Regions from separate parts of the Nocardia sp. NPDC056100 genome, predicted to be linked through region 3. Evidence: riboswitches for the same ligand, from Rfam matches in the RefSeq annotation. Region 3 holds a riboswitch; each other region holds the start of a gene.

Region 1 (2,255 bases), 790 kb from region 3:
CGAGCCAGTCGCGGCGGCCGACCAGGACGCCCGCGCCGAACGGGGCGTACGCCTTGTGGCCGGAGAAGGCCAGGTAGTCGATACCGCTGGTCGCCAGGTCGATGCGGCGGTGCGGGGCCAGTTGGGCGGCGTCCACCAGCACGCGGGTGCCGCACTGGTGCGCGATCCAGGCCAGGCGCTCCAGCGGGAGCAGTTCCCCGGTCACATTGGACGCACCGGTAATGGCAAGCAGCGCAGCGGGTTTGGTGCACAGTTCGGCGACCACGCGCTGAATGGTCTCCTCGATGGTGTCCGCGATCGGCACCACGCGGCGGCCGTTGCGGGTCCACGGCAGGAAATTGGCGTGGTGTTCGGAATCGAGCACCACGGTGTCACCGGGTACGCAGGAGGCCAGCAGGTTCAGCGAATCGGTGGTGTTGCGGGTGAAGACCACGACCTGATCGTCGGCCGCGTTGAGGAAGCGGGCGACCGAACCGCGAGCGGATTCGTAGCAGTCGGTGGAGACGCGCGAGGCGTAACCCGCGCCCCGGTGCACGCTGGCGTAGAACGGCAGCAGATCCTGTACGCGGGCGGTGACCTGCGCCAAAGCCGGTGCGCTGGCGGCATAGTCGAAGTTGGCGTAGCGAATCGTTCCACCCTGCACGAGCGGTACCTGGAGCTCACAACCGGAAACGGTGGCGAGGGCGGCACAGGTCTGGTCGGCGAAAGCAGTCATCACGAAATCCCATCGGGCAAGGGACACGCGATCAAAAGAAATGAATGATCGAGAGTCCGCGCTTGCCGCGCCCGGTCGGGCGGCGGCCCGGTCGTCACCTGGAGCACCCCACCGCGGAGGAGGGTTGCCGACCAGCTAGCCAGGGCTTGACGCTGGTACTCATGACCTGGTTGAAGAGCTTGCAGAAGATCGCGGTTCTTGTCAACCCCGCCGCGAAAATCATCCGAAAGTTGGATCGGGAGGGCCGAAAAGGTCGAATCGCGAGATCGTTGCTGAAGCGTATGGTCGGAGAGGAAGTTAGGGTATCCAAAGGTGGGCGCCCCGAGACGTAGATTTTCGACCGAACGAGGAGCTCGACCATGTTGGACACCAGCACCGCCGCGCCGTTCTCGACGCTCATCCGCAGCGCGACCGAACAGCAGCACGCCGAGGCCGAGCACTCCACCTTCATGCGCGATCTGCTCACCGGTGAGCTCGGTGTGGAAGCCTTCTACCGCTACACCTCGCAGCTCTGGTTCGTCTACGAGGCACTCGAAAAGCATTCCGCCGCACTGGCTTCCGATCCGGTCGCGGGACCGTTCGTACAGCCGGGGCTGGCCCGCCTGGCCGCCCTGGAAGCCGATCTGGCCTACCTCGGCGGCGCGAACTGGCGCGATGAGCTGACCCCGCTGCCCTCGACCGCCGCCTACGCCGCCCGCATCGAGGAGTGCGCGACCGAATGGTCCGCCGGCTACGTGGTGCATCACTACACCCGCTACCTGGGTGATCTGTCCGGCGGCCAGGTCATTCGCGGTACCGCCGAGAAGCTGTGGAACCTGCCCAAGAAGGGTGACGGCGTGCGCTTCTACGTCTTCGACGACATCTCGAATCCGGCCGCGTTCAAGCGCGAGTACCGGGAGAACCTGGACGGACTGCCCATCGAGGGCGCCGATGTCGAGCGCGTGCTCGATGAGGCCCGCCTCGCGTTCACGATGAACACCGATGTGTTCCGCGAACTGGGCGCGGAATTCAGCGCGCGGAACTGAATCTCTGCCGCTCCGAGGGCCGCCGCACGTTTCTCCTCCGGAACGTCGGCGGCTTTCTCATGCGTGGTGAAAACACTTGCGCCGTGGCCCGTGGTGGGTTGCCATGGACGGGTGAGTATTCCCCTGCTGCTGAGCTTTCTCGGGCTGTGCGTGCTGCTGGCCCTGACCCCCGGCCCGGATACCTTTCTGGTGCTGCGTTTTTCGATGGCCGGGCCGCGTCCGGGGATCGCGGCGGCGGCCGGATCGGCGTTCGGCGGGATCGTCTGGGCGGTGGTGGTCGCGGCGGGGGTGGCGGCGCTGCTGGAGCAGTCGGCCACGGCCTATCGCAGCCTGAAGGTGATCGGCGGAATCTACCTGTTGTACTTGGGGATTCGGGCGCTCATGGCGCATCGTAAGGGGCTCGCGGACGCGGAGTCGGAGTTGGCCGCGCGGGGGTCGCGGGAACGGGCGTCATCGATTCGCTCCGCATTCGCCGCGGGGTTGCTGTCCTGTATTTTCAACCCGAAGGTCGGGCT
Region 2 (2,255 bases), 970 kb from region 3:
GACGGTGTGTTCAAGATCAAGGCCGCCAATGGCGCCACGGTCGCGGGTTCGGAACTGAGTTTCCGGGTGGACGATTTCGTCTTCCCGATCGCGGCCGAGATCAAGGATCGCACCGCGACCCTGACCCCGGAGTTCGAGGTCGACAAGGCTGTCTACCAGCCGGTCGCGCTGCCCTATGAGAACCAGGCTCCGTGGAAGACCGACTACGACCGTGAGCAGGCGGCCTGGAACCGCCTGAAGGACACCGTCGCGATGGGCGCCACCATCGGCACCCTGGTCGGTGGCATCGGCGGCGCGGCCGTCGGCTGCCTCATCGGCGGCGCCACCCTGGCCACCGTGACCGGTGCGCTGACTGCCATGTTCGGCGCCCTGGGCGGCGCGGTGTTCGGCTGCATCGTCGGCATGAGCGTCATCGGGTTCCTCGGCACCCTGGCGGGCCAGCTGTTCGTGACCGCCCCGGTCGCGATTCTGGCTGCCGCGCAGTACTTCACCACCATCAACCAGCCCTCGGTGCAGCCCGCCAAGTAGTCCGGACGCATCCGTTCCGCCGATGGTCCCGGTCGGAATGGATGGCACCGCGAGGATGGACGAACCCGCTCGGTCGAACGACCGAGCGGGTTCGTCGTATTTCCTTGCGATCTCCGTGAATCCAATGCTGTCCGGAGTGCGCCCGCGGTGGTGCACTGGGGTGATGGGTGAGCTGACCTCGATTCGCGGCGATGCGGCCGCACTCACGACGGTGGATGGGGCGGATCTGCGAAAGACCTTCGCGCACTTCCCCAGTGGAGTGGTGGCGGTCTGCGCGCGGATCGGCGGGGTGCCGCACGGCATGGTGGTGAGCACCTTCGTGCCGGTATCGCTGGATCCGCCGCTGGTATCGCTGTGCGTGCAGTACTCCTCGGAGACCTGGCCGCGGCTGGAGAAGGCGTCGCTGCTGGGGCTGAGCCTGCTCGGCACCGAGCAGCAGGCCGCGGCGCGCAGTCTGAGTTCGCGCAGCGGTGACCGGTTCCGGGATGTGGAGCTGCGCAGCGGGCACGGCAATGCCGCGTTCATCGCGGGCGCCAGCGCCTGGCTGGAAGCCTCTGTGCACGAACAGGTTCCGGCGGGCGATCACGCGGTGGTGCTCTTGCGGGTGCACCGGCTGACCGCGCATCCCGATACCGAGCCGCTGGTGTTCCACCGCAGCGGATTCCGTTCGCTGCACGACGGCGCGCCGCCGGGACTGACCGAGGCCGCCAGCTGACCGGCCGGGACGGCGTGCGGCGGAGCCGCCGAGAGATACTGCCGCGCCATTGAATTCACGTTGATCCGGACCGGAGACAGTCGCCGCACCGGCTCGTAACGTCATCCTCACCATCCAGAGCGACCGAGAGACCTGGCTCGTAGAAGTCGCAGCAACCCCCCGAATCGGGTGCGGGTGCTACCGCCGGGACCGATGGAGGACAGATCCACATGAGTACCCTTGCCGCGCCGCCCGATTCCCGGGAGGAGGACGCACATCATGACGACGGCGCGCTGACCGTCGCACCCACCCGCCATCCCTGGCGCTGGGTCGTCGGCGGCATCGCGCTGCTGCTGGTCGCGCAGTTCGCGCACGGCCTGGCCGTGAATCCGGGCTGGGACTGGTCCACGTTCGCGCAGTACATCACGGCCGCCTCGGTGCTCTCGGCACTGAAGGTGACCATCGAGCTGACGTTCTGGGGCACCCTGCTCGGCTTCTTCATCGGCGTCTGGCTCGCGATCGGGCGGCTGTCGAAAAATCCGGTGCTGCAAGCCATTTCGTGGGCCTACATCTGGTTGTTCCGGTCCATTCCGCTGATCGTGCAATTGCTGTTCTGGTTCAATATCGCGTACCTGTACAAGACGCTGTCGCTGGGCGTGCCGTTCGGACCGGCGTTCTACACCTTCGATGTGAATGGCGTGATCAGCGGATTCACCGCCGCCGTCATCGGTTTGGCATTGCATCAGGCCGCGTATTCGGCGGAAATCATTCGCGCCGGCATCATTTCGGTGGATCAGGGCCAGTGGGAGGCGGCCAGATCGCTCGGATTGCCCTGGCGCAGGCAGTTCTTCGGGGTGATCGCGCCGCAGGCCATGCGCGGGATTCTGCCCAATGCGGCCAATGAGGTGATCAGCCTGTTCAAGGGCACCTCGATCGTCTCGACGATGGCGATCGCGGAGCTGTTCTACCAGGTGCAGGTGATCTTCGGCCGCAATGGCCGGGTGGTGCCGCTGCTCATGGTGGCGACGGTCTG
Region 3 (2,255 bases):
ACCGCACCAGACCTGGGGTGACGCCGGAAGCGAGCTGCTCCTCGGGCGTCAGCTGGGAGTGGGTGGTTGAGGCGGGGTGGATCACGAGCGAACGCACATCCCCGATGTTAGCGACATGGCTGTGCAGCACCAGAGCGTCCACGAACTTCTTGCCCGCATCGATTCCGCCGGCCAGCTCGAACGACACGATCGCGCCGACGCCCTTGGGTGCCAGTTGTTTGCCACGCTCGAACCAGGGTGAGTCGGAAAGCCCCGCGTAGTACACCTTCTCGACGCCCGGCTGCTGCGTCAGGAACTCCGCGACCGCCTGCGCGTTGGACACGTGCCGCTCCACCCGCAGGCTCAGCGTCTCGATGCCCTGGGCGATCAGGAACGCGTTGAACGGCGCCACGGCCGCACCCAGATCGCGCAGCAGCTGTACGCGCGCCTTGAGCGCGTACGCCGGTGCGCCCAGATCCGCGAAGACCACACCGTGGTAGCTGGGATCGGCGGTGGTGAAGCCTGGGAAACGCGAGTTGCCGTCGGCGTCGGTGACGGTCCAGTCGAAGGTGCCGCCGTCCACGATCACGCCCGCGACGGCTGAACCGTGCCCGCCCAGGTACTTGGTCGCCGAATGCACCACGATGTCCGCGCCGTGCGCGAGCGGCTGGATCAGGTACGGCGTGGCGACCGTGTTGTCCACGATCAGCGGCACACCGGCGGCGTGCGCGACGCCCGCGATGCCCGGGATATCCAGGATCGAGCTGCTCGGATTCGCGACGGTCTCGCCGTAGAACGCCTTGGTATTGGGCCGCACGGCCGCTTCCCACTGCGCCAGATCATCCGGATCGTCCACGAAACTGACCTCGATGCCCAGCTTGGGCAGCGAGTAGTGGAAGAGGTTGTAGGTGCCGCCGTACAGGTGCGGGCTGGACACGATGTGATCGCCCGCCTGCGCGAGGTTCAGGATCGCGTAGGTCTCCGCGGCCTGCCCGGAGGCCAGCAGCAGGGCCGCCACACCGCCCTCCAGCGCCGCGATGCGCTGCTCCACCACGTCCTGGGTGGGGTTCATGATGCGGGTGTAGATATTGCCCGGTTCGGCGAGCCCGAACAGCGCGGCGGCGTGATCGGTATCGCGGAACGCGTACGAGGTGGTCTGGTAGATCGGCAGGGCGCGCGCGCCGGTGGCGGCGTCGGGGGCTTGGCCGGAATGGACCTGCCTGGTCTCGAAGGACCAGTTGCTGGGATCCGTATCGCCGTTCGCGGGGGAGGCGGAGGGCGCGGTCGAGTCACTCATGTCGTGCTCCAGGTGGAAAGGTCGCCGGAATCGGCGGAGGCGGACGTTATCGGAAGGCGAATTGGCTTCGACAACAACACATCTCGGGTCCTCCTACAGTGCGCTTGCGCTCGGCCTTCGAGCGCCTGGTCTTCACCCGGAGCACCCCGCCGCTGCTGGAGGGTTGCCGATCAGCGAGCCGGGGCTTGGCGCTGATGCTCTTGACCTTGGCGCAGATTCTAACGGGGCGGCGCAATAGCCTCGGCGACGGGGAGGGCGCAGCTGCGAATGAACTCGTTGTAGGCGGCCATCACATTGGTGATGAGGTCGCGGGCCGACGCGGGGGTGGAGCAGTCCGGGAAATTCGAGTCCGCGTCGAACTCGCATTCCATGCCCACGCGCACGATGCCGTGCCAGGTGGTCGAAATGAGCCGCACCGGCATGGAATTGGGGTCCAGGCGCAGGCGTTCGGCCAGCACCGTGGTCATGGACAGGGTTTTGGTGTCGGCGGCGGCCAGGCTCTCGGCGCGGACGGTGGCATTGCTCAGTGAGATGCGCTGCATCTGCTGGAACCAGCGGAAGGGCGCGGGATTGTCGCCCTCGATGACCTGCTCGACGGTGGCCCGGAAGGCGTTGAGCAGGGCTTGCAGTTCATTGCCGGTGATCGGCTGCGCGCGCAGTTGCTCGGCCAGGGCCTTGCCCATGTCCTCGACCGGGGCGATGACGATCGCCTCTTTGCTGTCGAAGTAGCGGTTGATGGTGCGCGGTGAGACATCGGCCTCATCGGCGATCTGTTCCACGGTGGTCGCGTCGAATCCCTGCGTATCGCAGAGCCGCAGTGCCACATCGATGATCCGCGTCCGGGTCTGCTGCTTCTTGCGCTCGCGCAGGCCCGGGCGATGCCGCTCCAGGGTGTGCTGCTGCTGCGGGGAATCAGCGATCGTCGACGACTCGGCCATGCCCTCATTGTATAGCCGTCCGGTGTGATTGTGACGTTAAC

Evidence for each region. A riboswitch is a leader RNA that binds a small molecule or an ion and turns the genes downstream of it on or off. The one in region 3 is predicted to bind S-adenosylmethionine.
Region 1: another riboswitch for S-adenosylmethionine. It lies ahead of ACFC0O_RS26465 (aminotransferase class V-fold PLP-dependent enzyme); the one in region 3 lies ahead of ACFC0O_RS29650 (bifunctional o-acetylhomoserine/o-acetylserine sulfhydrylase).
Region 2: another riboswitch for S-adenosylmethionine. It lies ahead of ACFC0O_RS25680 (amino acid ABC transporter permease); the one in region 3 lies ahead of ACFC0O_RS29650 (bifunctional o-acetylhomoserine/o-acetylserine sulfhydrylase).

The regions. Positions count from the first base shown of each region.
Region 1 covers NZ_JBHJVY010000003.1:942,133-944,387, forward strand. Annotated here, with positions in the region: gene ACFC0O_RS26465 (aminotransferase class V-fold PLP-dependent enzyme) at 1-715, opposite strand, end outside; SAM riboswitch class IV at 769-882, opposite strand; gene ACFC0O_RS26470 (biliverdin-producing heme oxygenase) at 1,075-1,740, shown strand; gene ACFC0O_RS26475 (LysE family translocator) at 1,852-2,255, shown strand, end outside.
Region 2 covers NZ_JBHJVY010000003.1:761,502-763,756, forward strand. Annotated here, with positions in the region: gene ACFC0O_RS25670 (hypothetical protein) at 1-528, shown strand, start outside; gene ACFC0O_RS25675 (flavin reductase family protein) at 692-1,243, shown strand; SAM riboswitch class I at 1,351-1,442, shown strand; gene ACFC0O_RS25680 (amino acid ABC transporter permease) at 1,453-2,255, shown strand, end outside.
Region 3 covers NZ_JBHJVY010000003.1:1,730,453-1,732,707, forward strand. Annotated here, with positions in the region: gene ACFC0O_RS29650 (bifunctional o-acetylhomoserine/o-acetylserine sulfhydrylase) at 1-1,276, opposite strand, end outside; SAM riboswitch class IV at 1,372-1,482, opposite strand; gene ACFC0O_RS29655 (helix-turn-helix domain-containing protein) at 1,495-2,214, opposite strand.